One region of the Gracilibacillus sp. Marseille-QA3620 genome, then DNA from elsewhere that is predicted to be linked to it. Evidence: predicted binding sites of a transcription regulator. Region 1 holds the regulator's gene; each other region holds the start of a gene.
The links. The regulator Rex, encoded in region 1, represses fermentation and respiration genes when NADH is low (regulators of the CRP and FNR family bind a similar motif). The targets are predictions, from matches to a motif close to TTGTGAAATATTTCACAA.
Positions count from the first base shown of each region.

Region 2: a site for Rex is predicted at 2,410-2,427, ahead of adhE (bifunctional acetaldehyde-CoA/alcohol dehydrogenase). Genes of this name have one in related genera too.
Region 3: a site for Rex is predicted at 2,031-2,048, ahead of arcA (arginine deiminase). Genes of this name have one in related genera too.
Region 4: a site for Rex is predicted at 2,577-2,594, ahead of ACY8DX_RS03405 (DoxX family membrane protein). Genes of this name have one in related genera too.

Region 1 is NZ_CM143102.1:253,645-257,862, forward strand. Features, by position in the region: gene ACY8DX_RS01430 (ABC-F family ATP-binding cassette domain-containing protein) at 1-1,319, opposite strand, end outside; gene moaC (cyclic pyranopterin monophosphate synthase MoaC) at 1,463-1,975, shown strand; gene ACY8DX_RS01440 (redox-sensing transcriptional repressor Rex) at 1,998-2,687, shown strand; gene ACY8DX_RS01445 (YdiK family protein) at 2,706-2,924, opposite strand; gene ACY8DX_RS01450 (CPBP family intramembrane glutamic endopeptidase) at 2,921-3,643, opposite strand; gene groES (co-chaperone GroES) at 3,969-4,218, shown strand, end outside.
Region 2 is NZ_CM143102.1:3,634,545-3,638,762, forward strand. Features, by position in the region: gene adhE (bifunctional acetaldehyde-CoA/alcohol dehydrogenase) at 1-2,268, opposite strand, end outside; gene ACY8DX_RS18380 (c-type cytochrome) at 2,533-2,835, shown strand; gene ACY8DX_RS18385 (AEC family transporter) at 3,059-4,114, shown strand; gene ACY8DX_RS18390 (2-hydroxyacid dehydrogenase) at 4,145-4,218, shown strand, end outside.
Region 3 is NZ_CM143102.1:3,662,885-3,667,102, reverse strand. Features, by position in the region: gene ACY8DX_RS18525 (Crp/Fnr family transcriptional regulator) at 1-649, shown strand, start outside; gene ACY8DX_RS18520 (hypothetical protein) at 735-1,358, shown strand; gene argR (arginine repressor) at 1,422-1,883, shown strand; gene arcA (arginine deiminase) at 2,113-3,351, shown strand; gene argF (ornithine carbamoyltransferase) at 3,403-4,218, shown strand, end outside.
Region 4 is NZ_CM143102.1:678,339-682,556, forward strand. Features, by position in the region: gene ACY8DX_RS03390 (QueT transporter family protein) at 1-202, opposite strand, end outside; PreQ1 riboswitch class I at 211-255, opposite strand; gene ACY8DX_RS03395 (DUF302 domain-containing protein) at 431-817, shown strand; gene ACY8DX_RS03400 (ZIP family metal transporter) at 983-1,798, opposite strand; gene ACY8DX_RS03405 (DoxX family membrane protein) at 1,959-2,486, opposite strand; gene ACY8DX_RS03410 (hypothetical protein) at 2,721-3,479, opposite strand; gene nadE (ammonia-dependent NAD(+) synthetase) at 3,679-4,218, shown strand, end outside.

The DNA of each region.
Region 1 (4,218 bases):
ACATCATCGCCGCTGAAGAGGAAGTTGCCGAGGATGGAGCGAATATCCTTTTCCTGGCTCATCGGGTAGTCATCCCACAGCTCATTGAGCACAGTCTTATTGGATGAAAGATTCGCCTGTTCCTGGTCATAGTAGCCGACCGTGACATTAGCGCCGAATTGGAACTCGCCGCTGATGGCAGGGAGCTTGTCCGTGATGGTCTTAAGAAGGGTTGATTTTCCGATTCCATTCGGACCGATGAGGGCAATGCTTTCACCGCGTGTGATGCGGAAATTAATCGATTTAGCTACAGGCTCTTCATAGCCAATAGCGATATCGTTTGCCTGTAATACCTCGTTTCCGCTTTGCTTCTCTATTTGGAAGGAGAAGTTAGCAGACTTTTCGTCACCTTGAGGGCGGTCAAGCAATTCCATGCGCTCAAGCTGCTTCTGACGGCTCTGTGCCCTCTTGGTTGTGGACGCACGTGCGATATTTCGCTGCACGAAATCCCTTAGCTTGGCAATCTCATCCTGCTGCTTTTCAAACAGCTTCTGGTTGCGCTCATATTCCTCTGCTTTTTGGACAAGGTATTTGCTATAATTGCCTGTATATTTACTGATGGACGTACGTGAAAGCTCCATGACCTGATTGACGACCTTATCGAGGAAGTAGCGATCATGGGAGACAATTAAGATAGCGCCAGGATAGGATTGCAAATATCCCTCAAGCCAGGATAGCGTATCGATATCAAGATGGTTAGTCGGCTCATCGAGAATCAATAAATCAGGCTTCGTCAGCAATAGTTTCCCAAGGGCAAGCCGTGTCTTCTGTCCGCCGCTCAATGAGCTGACAGGTGTAGCATAATCGTAATCGGCAAAATTAAGACCATGCAGGACGGAGCGGATATCATTTTCCATCTGATAGCCTCCGGCATTCTTGAATTGCTCCTGCAAATGATCATAATCCTTCAATATTCGCTCATAACGGGTGCTGTCATGATAGATATCAGGGTCAGACATGGATTTCTCCAAGGCGCGCAAGTCTTCCTCCTGCTTTTGCAGATTGGCGAACACCGTCAACATCTCATCCCAGATGGATAGGTCAGAATTCAAGCCTGTATGCTGGGCAAGATAGCCGATTGTAGTTCCCTTTGGCATGAAGATATTGCCGCCATCATGCGAAAGCTGACCAGCGATAATCTTCAGGAGGGTGGATTTCCCAGCGCCATTGCGGCCAACGAGAGCAATTCGGTCTTTCGATTGCACTTCAAGCTTAATACTGGACAAAATTGCTTCTGCACCATAATATTTGGATACATTGTTAACTTGTAAAATTATCATGATTCTCACCTCAAGAAGTACTAGCCTTAGTGTATCTTACGGAGTCTGGGAACCGCAACTGAATAGGACATATGTGAATATTTACACAAACGTTACCACGAAATTGAAATATATTATAAGATAAAGGTAGAGGGGGAATGGCGATGAGTGAATTCACTCATTTCAATGAGCAGGGAAGAGCGAAGATGGTTGATATTGCGCATAAGCCTGAGACAACCCGCATCGCGATAGCGGAATCAAGCATTTTAGTTAAGGAAGAGATTTATGAGAAAATCAGTTCCGGTGAAATGGAAAAGGGTGACGTCTTAGCTGTGGCCCAAGTGGCTGGCATTATGGCAGCGAAGAAAACATCTGATATAATTCCTATGTGCCATCCGATTTCCCTCAAAGGAATAGACATCCGTTTCTTTTGGGAAGCTGAACAAGAACAGAGGCGTCTGCGCATCCAGGTGTCTGTGAAGACGAAGGGAAGCACAGGTGTAGAAATGGAAGCCCTAACAGCGGCCTCGGTTACTGCGCTGACCGTTTATGACATGTGCAAGGCCATTGATAAGGGCATGGTTATCGGAGAAACATATCTAGTTAAGAAGACAGGCGGAGTATCCAGTCCGGATTTCCAAAAACAATTGGACGAGAATAAGCATAGGGGACTCTAATAGTAAGGGAGAAGGGAAAGAAATGTTGCAGGAGAATACAAAAATACCACAAGCGACAGCGAAGCGGCTGCCGCTGTACTACCGATTTATACAGAACTTACATGCCTCCGGGAAGCTGAGGGTGTCCTCAGCAGAGCTGAGTGAGGCCGTCAAAGTCGATTCCGCGACAATCAGGAGAGATTTCTCCTATTTCGGAGCGCTAGGAAAGAAAGGCTACGGCTATAATGTCAATTACTTGCTGTCCTTCTTCCGTAAGACACTAGACCAGGATGAGCTCACTCAAGTGGCCCTGATTGGTGTCGGGAACCTGGGGACTGCTTTCTTGAACTATAATTTCATGAAGAATAATAATACGAAGATTGAAATTGCCTTTGATGTATCGCCTGAGAAGGTGGGAACCTTCATCGGGGACGTGCCAATCTTTGATATGGATGCACTTGAGAGCAAGCTCGCAAACTCAAATATCAAGGTGGCTATTTTAACGGTACCAGCCCAAGCGGCTCAACCTATTACGGACAGGCTTGTGGCAGCAAATGTGAAAGCCATACTGAACTTTACGCCAGCACGTTTAAGTGTACCAGATTCCATTCGGGTCCATCATATTGACCTGGCTGTAGAGCTTCAATCGCTTGTTTATTTCTTAAAGCATTATCCTTCTGGTGGAAACGAAGAAATAAAAGAAGACGAAAAAGCAGAAAATCTCGAAGAATAAACTTCGAGATTTTCTGCTTTATTTGCTCTTTGGCTGCTGTTCGTTTTTCATTTGCTTGATCTTGCGGTGGATACCGATAAAGCGAATACCGGATCCAATATCAAGCGTTGCCAGGATGACCAGGAAGTAAGTAAAGAAATCCCAGCCGCTCCTTGTTACATTTTGGACTGCGAAAAAGATAAACACAGCCCCCAGGATGAAATAAATCGTTGCCATATACAACGGTGATCGTCTCATAATAAACCTCCGATAAAACTTTGTGCCTTCTCCATCTCTTTGATTAAATCACCTGAATAGGTGGAAAGGAGGACAACAAGTGTATTCATGCTAACGTGCGCAATGATTGGCACAATAATTCTGCCTGTTTTGACATAGAGATAGGCGAATGTGAAGCCCATCGCTGAATAAAGCAAGGTATGCTCAGGCTCGCCGTGTGCAAGTGAAAAGATAACTGAGCTGATTAAAGCGCTAAGGAAGAACCCAAACCGCTTATATAATAGTGCCCCGAATAGAATCTTCCGGAACACGATTTCCTCCAAAATGGGTCCAATGACAGAAGTAATTAGAATTACAACTGGAAACATCTCGATTAAGGCGAGGATATTCTTTGTGTTCTCAGATTCTCCCTTAATGTTGAAAATCTGCTGTTCAATCGTACCCGCAACAGCCTGGGCAATCAAGGCAAGGAAGATTCCTCCGACAGCCCATGCAAGAGAACTGCCAAGCGGCATACGCTCCCACCGTTCCATTTCATTACGCTCATTCCTCAAGAAGAATAACGTAATGATGAGGGCAATGAAGAAGCTGATAATAATCCAATAGACGACTGAATAGATGGCTACTTGATCCTCGGCCACGAAGTTCGGCAGAATCCATCCCATTAGAGGTAGACCGATAATGCTCGATAGCTGCATGGCAACGTATATAAGGACAATCAGCCAATAATTTTTCTTCAAAGACAAAACTCCTTTAATGACAAGTATCCAAATCAAGCGGGCTTAATGTCAGCCCAATACGAAAAAGCTACACCATCATTCTACCCGTTTTTCCCCCTTAGGTACAATTGCAAAACTTTTCCCTTTATATATAACATAATCTGCCCTGCAAAGGGGTATACTAGCCCAAGTGAAAGCGGAGAAAATGACCTTATAAAATTTTCTAAAATTTTCGCTCATATCTCTTGCAAATCAGATAGTCTTTATTTAATATATAAATTGTGTTAGCACTCATACCTAATGAGTGCTAATAAAAATGGAGATAACTTTAAGGAGGTAGTTTTACTTGTTAAAGCCACTAGGAGATCGCGTTGTGATTGAACTTGTCGCACAAGAGGAGAAAACTGCAAGCGGCATCGTGTTACCTGACACTGCCAAAGAAAAACCATCTGAAGGCAAAATCGTAGCGGTAGGCACAGGCCGTGTCCTTGAGAATGGGGAGCGTGTAGGATTGGAAGTATCCGAAGGCGACCACATTATCTTCTCTAAATACGCAGGTACTGAAGTGAAATACGAAGGCAACGAATACTTAATTT
Region 2 (4,218 bases), 880 kb from region 1:
GTAGCGGATGACGTGCGGCATTAGGATGGCGTTGGCACGGCCGTGCGGAATGTGGAATTCTGCTCCGATTTTGTGCGCAAGGCTGTGGTTAATGCCGAGGAATGCGTTAGAGAATGCCATTCCGGCCATGCAGGATGCGTTATGCATTTTTTCACGTGCTTCTTCATCCTTGTTGTTATCATAGGATGCTTTCAAGTATTTGAACACGAGGTCGATTGCTTTTAGGGCAAGACCGTCTGTGTAGTCACTCGCCATTACGGATACATAGGCTTCAATCGCATGAGTTAGTACGTCCATACCTGTGTCAGCCGTGATGCTTTTTGGTACGGTCATGACGAATTGAGAGTCGATGATGGCCACATCAGGTGTTAAAGCGTAATCCGCTAATGGGTATTTGACGTTTGTTTCTTTGTCTGTGATAACCGCAAATGGTGTTACCTCTGATCCTGTACCGGATGTAGTTGGGATGGCAACGAATTGCGCTTTTCCACCTAGTTCTGGATATTTGAAGGTACGTTTACGGATATCCAAGAATTTTTGTTTGATGCCGAAGAAGGTTGTTTCAGGCTGTTCATAGAAGAGCCACATTCCTTTTGCAGCATCCATTGCGGAGCCTCCGCCGATGGCGATGATGACATCCGGCTGGAAGGCATGCATTAATTTAGCGCCTTTGAATACTGTTTCATCACTTGGGTCTGGTTCTACATCTGAGAACATTTCTACCGCTTCAATGCCTTTGTTTTTACGTAAATATTCTTTAACAATGTCTATATATCCGAGGCGGACCATCCCTTCATCGGTTACGATGAAGGCACGTTTGATACGTGGCATTTTGGCCAAGTATTGTGTAGAATATTTTTCGAAATAAACTTTAGGCGGCAATTTGATCCATTGCATGTTATTGCGGCGTTGAGTCATTTTCTTCACATTGATTAAGTGAGTTGCAGATACGTTCTCTGATACAGAGTTATTTCCGTAAGATCCGCAGCCTAGTGTCAGGGAAGGAATGAAGCCGTTGTAGATGTCACCGATACCGCCTTGTGCAGATGGAGCATTGACGATAATACGGCAAGCTTTCATTCGTTTTCCGTATTCCATTTGTACATCTTTATCTGTGCTGTGAATAACAGCAGAGTGTCCAAGACCGCCAAGGTTCAGCATGTTCATGCATGTTTGGTAGCCTTCCTCAGTAGAATTTACGCGGATGCAGGCAAGCACTGGGCTAAGCTTTTCTCTTGATAGCGGGTAATCAGCACCTGCTCCTTCAAGTTCAGCAATCAATATTTTTGTATCAGCTGGTACTTTAAAGCCTGCCATAGCTGCGATTTCAGCTGCAGGTTTACCAACGATGCCAGGGTTTACGGCACATGTATCTTTATTAATAACTAGTCGTTCTAGTTTTTTCAATTCAGTTGCATTGACGAAGTGGCAGTTATTGAGGATGAATTCATTTCTCACTTCATCATAGATTTCCGTGTCAACGATGATGGCTTGCTCTGAGGCACAAATCATTCCGTTATCAAATGTTTTAGAGAGGATGACATCATTAACGGCACGTTTGACCTTAGCTGATTTTTCAATATAACAAGGGACATTTCCTGGGCCAACGCCAAGTGCTGGTTTACCAGTAGAGTATGCAGATTTGACCATGCCAGCTCCGCCTGTTGCTAATACTAGTGCAACATCCTTATGGTTCATAAGCTGTTTTGTTGCTTCAATGGAAGGCTTCTCAATCCATTGAATACATCCTTCAGGAGCTCCTGCTTTGACTGCTGCATCGTGTAAGATTTCTGCTGCTCGCTTAGAAGACTCTTGCGCAGATGGATGGAAGGCGAAAATAATTGGGTTACGCGTTTTGATAGAGATTAATGCTTTGAACATCGTGGTAGAAGTAGGGTTTGTAACTGGTGTTACACCTGCAACGATTCCCACAGGCTCAGCGATTTCAACAACGCCTGTTTGCTCATCTTCATTGATGACTCCGGCTGTTTTGTTGTATTTAATGCTGTGCCAGATGTATTCAGTTGCAAATATGTTTTTGATGCATTTATCTTCGTAGATTCCGCGGCCTGTTTCTTCCACTGCCATTTTTGCTAGCGGCATATGCTGGTCAAGACCTGCGATGGACATTTGATGAACGATTTCGTCAATTTTCTCTTGATCAAAGGTTTCGAGCACATGTAGAGCTTCTTTCCCTTTCACAACCAATTCATCAATCATTTCCGTTACAGATAGGACTTCTTCAATTTCTCTTTCTTTAATAGCCATGGATAGTTCCTCCCTATGGAATACTCTTTCGGGGCAATTATTGTCCCTCATGGTCAATTACTGTCCCTTTCAGACTAAAAAATATAACCTCATCTGATACTTTTATTTTATCTGAAAAATCATCATTTGTCTTTGGCAATTTTGTGAAACATTTCACAAAGATAGGAGCTCAATCACTTTCTTTCCGTAATATCAGGAAGAAATGTTAAAATTAGTGTGGAATACCACAATCACAAGCAATATATGTACAGAAAGGAGATTTCTATGTATAAGAAAGCATTGCTCTCCATTCCGCTCCTCTTCTTATTAGGGGCATGCTCCTCTGATGAAGAAACGAACACTGCAAATGTGACCGAAGAAGAACGGATTTACCAAAATAACTGCGCCTCCTGCCACGGCAAGACGCTGGAAGGCTATGCAGGACCTGAACTTGTGAACATTGGCACCAAAATGGACAAGGATGAAATACTTGAGATGATCAATAAGGGCGGACGGGGCATGCCTGCAGGAATCATTAAGGGTGAAGAGGCTGAGAATGTCGCAGCATGGCTGGCCGAGAAAAAATAAATACTTTGCATGAAGTGCAAACTCTGCTGATTAAACGGGGCATATCAATGTCCCGTTTTGTTGTTCCTGTTTACATTTCTTTCGTTATTATCTTTACTTTCTTTAGTTACAAATGGTTTTCTCCAAGCTTTGCGCCTCCTATAATTAGCCTTGTTCCGGAAACAAGCTGTTCAGCCACAAACAAGAATGTGAAATTATTCACATTAACTGGAGGTATTCATCAATGAATCTATTTGATATTTTTAAAACCACCTTATCAGATTCAGCGTTCATCGGTGCGATTGCATCTACTGTTCTAATCATTCTGTTAGGTTTCTTCTTAAGAAAAAAAGAAATTTTCTCCTCTCAGGTTAGCAAGCTCCTCAGTAATGTTGTATTAACGGTAGCTTTACCTGCTCTTGCCTTCAATGCCTTTATGCAGGATATCAATCCTGAAACCTTAAAGCAGGGCATGAATGTACTCATTTGGGGAATTGCCATTTACATTATTTTAATCTTTATCTCTAAGCCTTTCTTCCTACGCTATCATGCAGACAAGCAAGACACATTGCGTGTATTGACGATTTTCGGCTCCACTACCTTTTTTGGTATTCCAATTGTCAGTGCCATTTATGGTCCTGTCGGAGTTATGTTCAGTTCCATTTTCAATATCGGGTATCGTATCTTCCTTTATTCCTATGGCTATATCAAAATGAGCGGCTTGAAAATGGAACTGAAAAATATTAAAACGATGTTCCTTAATCCGATTGTCATTGCGACATTCGCTGGTCTTTTCATCTGGATCTTCCAAGGCTATATGCCACAGGTGACTGTTACAACAGCTGAAGGAACTGCCGCTTCAGTGGCGTTCTTGCGAATTGACCAAACAGCTATCTGGCTACATAAGCCAATGACCTACTTAGCTAATATCGCTTCTCCGCTTGCATGGCTTTCCATCGGGGCAACTTTAGGGGAAATCAGCTTTAAATCAGCCGCATCTTGCAAAACTTCTTGGTACTACAGCTCCATTAAAGTATTGCTCGTACCGGCGATCAATATTGCTTTCCTTGCTGTTTTGACAGTAACGAACATTCTGCCTGTCAGCTTTGAAGCTCTTGCAACGATTGTTATCATGATGGCTACACCTACGGCAACAGTTGCAGCTGCTTATGCCATCAGCTTTGATAAAGAGGCCATTATGGCATCAAATGCCTCGCTTCTTTCTACCATCACAGCTGTTCTGCTTACGCCATTTTGGATTATTATTCTTGAAATCATCAATAAGGTCGGTCTTTTCTAATAAATTCCGACCATAAAAGGAGATAAAACCATGATTAAAATTGCCTGTTATGGAGTTCGTCCTAACGAAGTCCCATTCTTCCATAAGCTGAATAAACATAACTA
Region 3 (4,218 bases), 850 kb from region 1:
GTTCTCGTCCTTAAGTAAGCAAGATTTAAGTGTATTAGAACCATTTTTATACGAAAGAACACTCAAGAAGGGACAGTATCTTTTTTGGCAGGGAGATCCGAGGCAAAGAATCTATTATTTGCTTGATGGTTATGTCACGCTGGAAAAGTCAAACAAGCAGGGCAGTATGCAATATAATCAATACATAAAGAAGGATACGTTGTTTCCTTATAATGGCTTATTTACGGGAAGCAAGGAATATTGTCATTCTGCTATTGCCGAAACAGATATCCATGTTGTCTACCTGTCTACAGATGTGTTTGAAAGCTTTTTGTCCAAGCATAATCGGCTGCTGCAAAAAGTAATTAAGGAATATGGAAAAATTCTCGAAGGGCAGGAGAAGCGAATACAGCATGGCATTATTCCAAATGCACAGGAGAGGGTGTTAAATTCAATTTCTTATTTAATGATGGACCTTGGAGTAGAGTATCCAGATTATATACGAATTGATTTTCCTTTTACAACTTCTAAGTTATCGGTGCTGTCAGGTACATCAAGAGAAACGGCCAGCCTTGTCATTAATAAATTGAAACGGGAAAAAAAACTAACCATCAAGGAGAAAATGATTTACATACACGAGCCCCAATATTTTGAAAAACTAGTTATATAGGTCTTAAGATACATATTATTTGAAAACACACATATATAACCAGTATTATAGGACTAATAACATTGGCTAGAATGGAAGTGCTACAATGATTAAAGTGTCCTATAATGTATTGGGAGCCGTTGTCTATGTAACTGGTCTGGCTCTTGTACTACAGTTTCCAGGTCAGAAGTCAATGGTCGGAAGCCAGTTGTTTGAAGAGTTCTCATTGCCAACGGAGGGATTTCTGGGTCTCTCTAATATATGGCTGCTGGCTGCCTTTATCCAATTTATTGGCGTATTGCTGCTCGTGAAATGGTTTGCCGAGGAATATCCTGCCCATCGAAGGAAATATCGTTTTATGGAGCCGGCTGTCTTGACATTGGCTGTCCTCGTACCGTCTATTGCCTTTAACAACCTTTTCGAAATAGGGGAAGAGGTATATGCGCATTCCGGCCAATCAGGTGCGGAGGCCGTCGTCTATATTCAGGATGAAAGCTCATGCACAGAATTGACGGATAACGGAATGGTGGAATGCTCGATTGTCCTTCGTAATTTCCAGCATCATTCCCAGCAAATCAGTCTCGTATTTCCAAAGGAAGCAGGTTTGAAGACAAAAAAGGTTGAGACGGCTTATTTGCAGCAGCGTGAGAAGAAAGCTGTAAAGGTAACCTTCTCTCCTGAAGATATAGCGGATAAGGGTGAGATACCGACATTTTATATAGAAGGCTAAAGGGGGAGGTCTATGTCCAGTCAAATGGGGATAGGCCTCTTATGCAGTTCAACATGAGAAAGGATGATGATGATGAACAAGAAAGAAAGACATGCCTTAATTAAGAAAGTGATTACTCAAAATGAAATTAAGACACAGGAACAGCTTGTGGAGGAATTGGCGAAGAATGGGCTTGAGGTAACACAGGCAACGATCTCAAGGGATATTCGCGAACTGAACCTAGCAAAATATCCTGCGAAATCGGGCGGTACCCGATATGGTTTCATAGCTGAGTATAAATATTTAGATACGATGAAATTACGTAAAAAGCTAGAAGATGCGCTAATTGGAATGGAGCGAATTGAGTATTTTATCATTTTAAAGACGCTGCCTGGCCATGCTCAAACAATAGGAGCAGTATTGGATGAGCTGGATTGGACAGAAAAAGCTGGCACAATCTGCGGGAATGATACATGCCTCATTATTTGCAAAACGAAGGAACAGGCAAAAGTAGTAGAAAATCGGATGGTTACGCTAAGTCATTAAAAAAATTTTTTTGAATAGAAGATGTGTATTATACAGCTTTTTATTCAGTTTTTCGTTTTCGGTAAGCGCTTTCTTGGATGGTGTTTAAATAATCATACGGTTATTTCGCTAATTATAAAGAATTTTGTGAGATTTTACACACTTTTTATGTGAAAATTATCACAATTTTAAAATGGAGTGTTTCTTATAATTAACTTGTAAGTTAAATCAAACGCGGGAGGTAAGGAGATTGAGCACCCCTATTCATGTAACTTCAGAAATTGGGAAATTAAAAACTGTGATGTTAAAACGTCCAGGTCAAGAAGTAGAAAACTTAACCCCGGAATATCTAGAGAGATTGCTTTTCGATGATATCCCTTATTTACCTAAAATCCAAGAAGAACATGATTATTTTGCTAAGACCTTGCAAGACCAGGGCATTGAAGTTTTGTACCTTGAAAACTTGGTGGCCGAATCATTAACCAACCCGGAAATTAAAAAGGAATTTGTCGGCCGTATGCTAAAAGAAAGCAATGCGACAAGTCCTCAAACTTTTGAGAATCTTCAAGAGTATTTATTATCATTCTCTAATCTCGATATGGTCAATAAAATTATGGCCGGTATTCGCAAGAATGAGCTTGAGATTGAGAAGAGAAAACATTTGTATGAAATGATGGAGGATCATTATCCATTCTACACCGATCCAATGCCAAACCTTTATTTCACACGCGACCCTGCTGCTTCAATCGGCAATGGCTTAACTATTAATAATATGAGAGAGCCTGCTCGTCGCCGTGAATCTATGTTCATGGAATATATCATTAAGCATCACCCAAGATTTGCGGGTCATGATATTCCAGTTTGGCTTGATCGCAATTATCATAATCCAATTGAGGGCGGCGATGAGCTTGTCTTGAGTGAAGAAGTCATTGCGATTGGCGTATCAGCACGTACATCTGCTAAAGCCATTGAGCGCTTGGCTTTGAACCTATTCAAACATCCTAAACAAGACAAAGTTAAGAAAGTCGTAGCCATTGAAATTCCAAAAAGCCGTGCATTCATGCATTTGGACACTGTCTTCACGATGGTCGACCATAATAGCTTCACCATGCATCCAATGATTCAAGGCCCAGGCGGTAAAATGAATATCTATATCCTTGAAAAAGGTGAAGATGAAAACCATGTAAATGTCACTCACCGCACAAACCTTCAAGAGGCGTTGAAAGAAGTCTTGAATCTTTCTGAGCTTGACCTGATTCTTTGCGGTAACGGTGATGAAATCGCAGCTGCGCGTGAACAATGGAATGATGGATCCAACACGCTTGCGATTGCACCAGGTGTGGTTGTTACATATGATCGAAACTATATTTCTAACCAATGCTTACGTGAACACGGCATTAAGGTTATTGAAGTCAAAAGCTCGGAATTATCCCGCGGTCGTGGGGGCCCACGCTGCATGAGCATGCCGATTGTACGCGAGGATATTTAATTACGACTAAAAGATAAATCATTCACCATTTATGGAAGGGGAATCGTCTAAATGCTAGTAACAAAACCAGATTTCAAAGGAAGAAGTTTCTTATGTGAAAAGGATTTTTCTGAAGAAGAATTATTATACATGATTGATTTTGCGGCTAATTTGAAAGAAATGAAGAAACAAGGCATTCCGCATCATTATATGGCTGGCAAGAACATTGCCCTTCTTTTTGAAAAACCATCAACAAGAACTCGCTGCTCTTTCACAGTTGCTTGTATCGATCTAGGAGCACACCCTGAATACTTGGGTAAAGATGATATTCAGCTTGGAAAGAAAGAATCTATTGAAGATACAGCAAAGGTTCTTGGCAGAATGTTTGACGGAATTGAGTTCCGCGGATTCGAGCATTCTAAAGTAGAGTTATTGGCTGAACACTCTGGTGTTCCAGTATGGAATGGCTTGACAGATATGTGGCATCCGACTCAAACATTAGCAGATTTCTTAACTGTTAAAGAAAATATCGGCCACTTAAAAGGTGTGAAATTTGTCTATGTCGGAGACGGCCGCAATAATGTTGCAAACAGCTTGCTGATTGGCGGAGCAATCGTCGGTATGGATGTGAGAATTTGCTCTCCTGAATCTTTATTCCCTGAAAGCTCTATCGTTGAGACAGCAAGAGAATTGGCAGAGAAATCTGGTGGACGTGTAACCATTACAGCAGATGTTGATGAAGCGGTAAATGGAGCAGATGTCATTTATACAGATGTTTGGGTATCCATGGGTGAAGAGGATAAATTCGCAGAACGCATCGCCTTGCTTTCTCCATATCAAGTGAACATGGAGATGATTAGAAAAACAGGCAATGATAATGTTATTTTC
Region 4 (4,218 bases), 420 kb from region 1:
CTAGAGAGGAGAAGAAGAGGTTTGAGAAGAAGACCCCGATAACAATACCGATAAAATATTTCTTGTTGAATACGACGAGATGGTTGAACATCTCGGAGATTCGAAATTGTACATTGGTGAAGCCAAATGGCTGTATTAGCATAGTGACTGCAATATAAAGAGCAGCCAGCACACCGTTCACCGCAAGTGTTCTGATTTTCATTTATGTTTCTCTCCTTAGTTTTTTATCGTGGGATGGTTACGAACCACGTTTACACCTTGCTTATAATACCTTGTTTTACATGCATTTGTAAATTTGAAATGTTTTTGTGGGATATATTGTCTCTTTGGACAATGGTCTCTTGAGTTGTTACTGCCTCCCTAAAAAAAGGATTAATGAGAGCCTACGGGGGAATAGAAAATGGAGAATCTTAATAAAGGAGGTATTTCGATGTTTCATTATACAAAAGAGGCTGCTATGTCAGTTGAAGAGGCTATTGGCAGACTGGAGGACTCATTAAAAGAAGAGAAATTCGGAATCCTTTGGAGTGTGGAAATGAAAGAGAAGCTGCAGGAAAAAGGGGTGGAGTTTGATGGGAACTTTGTCATACTTGAAATTTGCAATCCCCAGGAAGCTAAGAAAGTGCTAGAGGAAGAGAGTCTTGCCAGTTATTTTCTTCCTTGCAAAATAGTCGTATATGAGGATGATGGTCAAACAAAAATCGGTATGCCTAAACCGACTGCCTTAATCAGTATGCTGGAAAATGACCGACTCAAAGGAGTTGCTGAGGACATCGAGTCACGTTTAGTCAAATGTATCGATCATGCCTGTAAGTAACAATAGATTAGAGCACCTGTTTGAATGAATACGTGGATAGTTGCTGCAGTTTGATGTAAGAAAGTCAGCAGAGGGGCTCATCCTTATGAGCAAGCTATAGAAGGTAAAAAAAGAAGACAAGCCCTATAATGAATGGGTTTGTCTTCTTCTGCTTGTATCTATGAATTAACCTAGGGCAACATCCAAAATCATCATCACGGTAAAGCCTATCATCAGGAATAAGGAGGCAAGGTCAGTATTGCCGTTTTCCTGTGAGCCCGGAATTACCTCTTCTGCTACAACGAAGATCATGGCACCGGCAGCAAAGCTTAGTGCATAAGGCAGAAGCGGCTGAATAAACAGAACCGCAACAGCCCCAATGACAGCGGCAACCGGTTCAACCATCCCAGAAAATTGTCCGTAAAGGAAGCTTTTCTTTCGCGACATTCCATCTCGTCTAAGCGGCATGGAAACCGCCAAACCCTCCGGAAAGTTTTGAATGCCTATCCCGATAGCTAGTGCAATTGCTCCAGTAAGGGATGCAGTTGGCAAGTCGGCAGCCACAGCACCAAAGGCAACACCAACGGCAAGGCCTTCCGGAATATTATGCAAGGTGATGGCTAGAACGAGCAATGTGCTTCGCTTCTTGTTTTCTGGATGAATTCCCTCTGCTTGACCGAGCGGTTTATCCGGATGAAGATGAGGCAGGACTTTATCCAATATCATTAGGAAGAGGCCGCCGCAAAGGAAACCGACCGCAGCAGGGAACCAGGATGGGAGAGGACCTCCTTCTGCCATTTCAAGAGCAGGAGACAGCAGGGACCAGAAACTGGCTGCAATCATGACCCCTCCGGCAAAGCCGAGCATGCTGTCAAGAAACTTCATATTAACATTTTTGGTTGTAAAGACAAGAGCCGCCCCAAGAGCCGTCATGCCCCAAGTGAATAAAGTTGCTAAGAAAGCCTGGAACATGACGGGAAGACTTGTGAACCATTCCAGCATAATATCCCTCCAGAGGAAAGCAGGTTTTGTATCATTCTATATCTTATTAGGGTAAAAGATATTTATTCAATGAAACTAGCCTTCTTTTATGTAGATTATAGGTGTATTTTCCATCGAAAAAAGCCTGAAGTCAAGGACTTCAGGCTTTTATAGCCTACGATTAATGAGCGGGCTGATCTTTTACTGGGAAATGTGGGTTATCATTTTTCTTAAATAGTGTTCTTCTAATCCAAGGGAGGACATAATAGTCTCCGCCAAGTTTACCGGCATTGGCCCCTGCAGCGAGGATGATAAAACCAAGAACAATCATTGCTGGGTTTGTAGAAACTGTACCGCCAAAGACAAACAGGAAGTTCATCAAGAGTCCGGAGAATACGGCGGCTATTGTTAGTACTCCCAAAAGTAGTCCAAGCCCGACAAAGAATTCGCCCCAAGGAATTAAGATATTGATGATGCCTACATTAGGAAGGGCAAAATTTTCAATGAAAGAATTATACATTGGATAAAGAGCTGTACCGTCCGGGCCTTTGACCGGATTAGCAATGATATTAGTGAGGAAGCCTGAAGCATCGAAAGCACCGCCTCTGATTTTCTCTAATCCATGTATAAACCATTCGTATCCAAGATATAACCGGATGATAAGCAAAAGTCCGGATGCATATTTATTTGTTCTTAACCATTCCATCATGTTCATTCACTCCTAAATGATTTTTGCTGACCTTCTGCCGCGGAATGGAAGATCAGCTATTTGCTATACTTTATTTATACAGCATATCGTTTGTGAATAATTGAGCAATTTGCTTTATTCAAACTTTATCCAAGGTTTTTTGAACATTATTTGGCAAATTTTAAAGTCTATTTACAATAGGAATGAAGGATGCTGAAATACAGGGATGCACATCCTTAAAGGTGATGTATAACACTAACCATCCTTGCGGTTAACCTTCTCTTTTGAAGGCTTCCTATCAGGAATTAAAGAAGGGTAAGCCCTGATTATTTTTTGCTGCAGGGGACTTAATTGCAGAAGAATCTCCTCAAATTGCCGGTCTAAGTCGGTCATATCCTGCTTACATTCTTCATTGACCTCCTCCAAAAACTCTTCTTGATGAATATCTAACTCAATAAGACCATGAATGAGTTCATTCCGTGCAGTTTGGACTTGAGTTCTTGTTGTATCAATCATTTCCAGGTTACTAATATCCTCATTCAGTTTCTTGAATCCTTTTTGAATCAGATAGACAAAGACAATATAAAAAAGACTATAAATGAATAAGATTGAACATGAAAAGGGCATATCTGTGATGACATCTTTCACTCGAGGATAAACCTGCTCAGATAGAATAAGGAAACTGATTGTCCACATTAGAATCCCAAGCAATAGAATGCGTGAATTTTCCGCTGGTAAATTCGGTATCATATGAGATCGGACGAGGCGTTTAAAGGCTTCTAACAAAAGCAATGCTGAGACAATTACAGTCGATTCAACGGGCAAGGAAATTGGCTTGAAGATCAAAAATAGACAAAGAGCTAATCCATATAACGGACTAAAGAGAATGGCAGGGAGCAAGGCTGCCATGAAGGTTTTATGGTTCATTAGTTTAAACATAAATTCAATTGAAAAGCCTATTAGGCTGCACATGATGAATAGATTTGGGATGGCTAGCGCATCTTTCAGGATCATAGCTCTCCTCCTTTACAAGAAGCTTACCTTATTATTATATTAAAATAATTAAAAGAAGAAAAAAATAAGTCTCCTTCTTTCTTTGATGGTCAAACAGTTTTGAAAAAAACGGAGATAGAGTAAAATAAACTCTATAAAAGAGATTATCGATGGAAAATAGAGGAACAATAAAGAGGAGTTAAAGGAGGAGAGCGCTAAAATGAGTTTACAAGCACAAATAATTGAAGCGTTAAACGTGAAGCCAACCATCAATCCTAAAGAAGAAATTGAAAAAAGAGTGCAATTCCTGAAGGATTATTTAATGAAAACAGGTGCAAAAGGGTTCGTTCTCGGTATAAGCGGAGGGCAGGACTCCACGCTTGCGGGGCGCTTAGCTCAAATGGCCGTTGAATCCTTGCGTGAAGAAGGAACTGAAGCGACATTTGTTGCGGTACGGCTCCCTTATGGCGTTCAGCATGATGAGGATGATGCGCAAGCCGCCATACAATTCATAAAGCCAGATGAAGCATTGACTTTTAATGTCAAGCCAGCCGTTGATGCTGTAGCAGCCCAATATGAGGAGGCAGCATCAGAGCCTCTTACTGATTTCAATAAAGGGAATGCGAAGGCAAGACTTCGCATGATTGCACAATATGCTGTCGGCGGCCAGCGAGGATTGCTTGTCATTGGAACAGACCATGCAGCAGAAGCGGTAACCGGCTTCTTCACGAAATACGGAGACGGCGGTGCCGATTTGCTC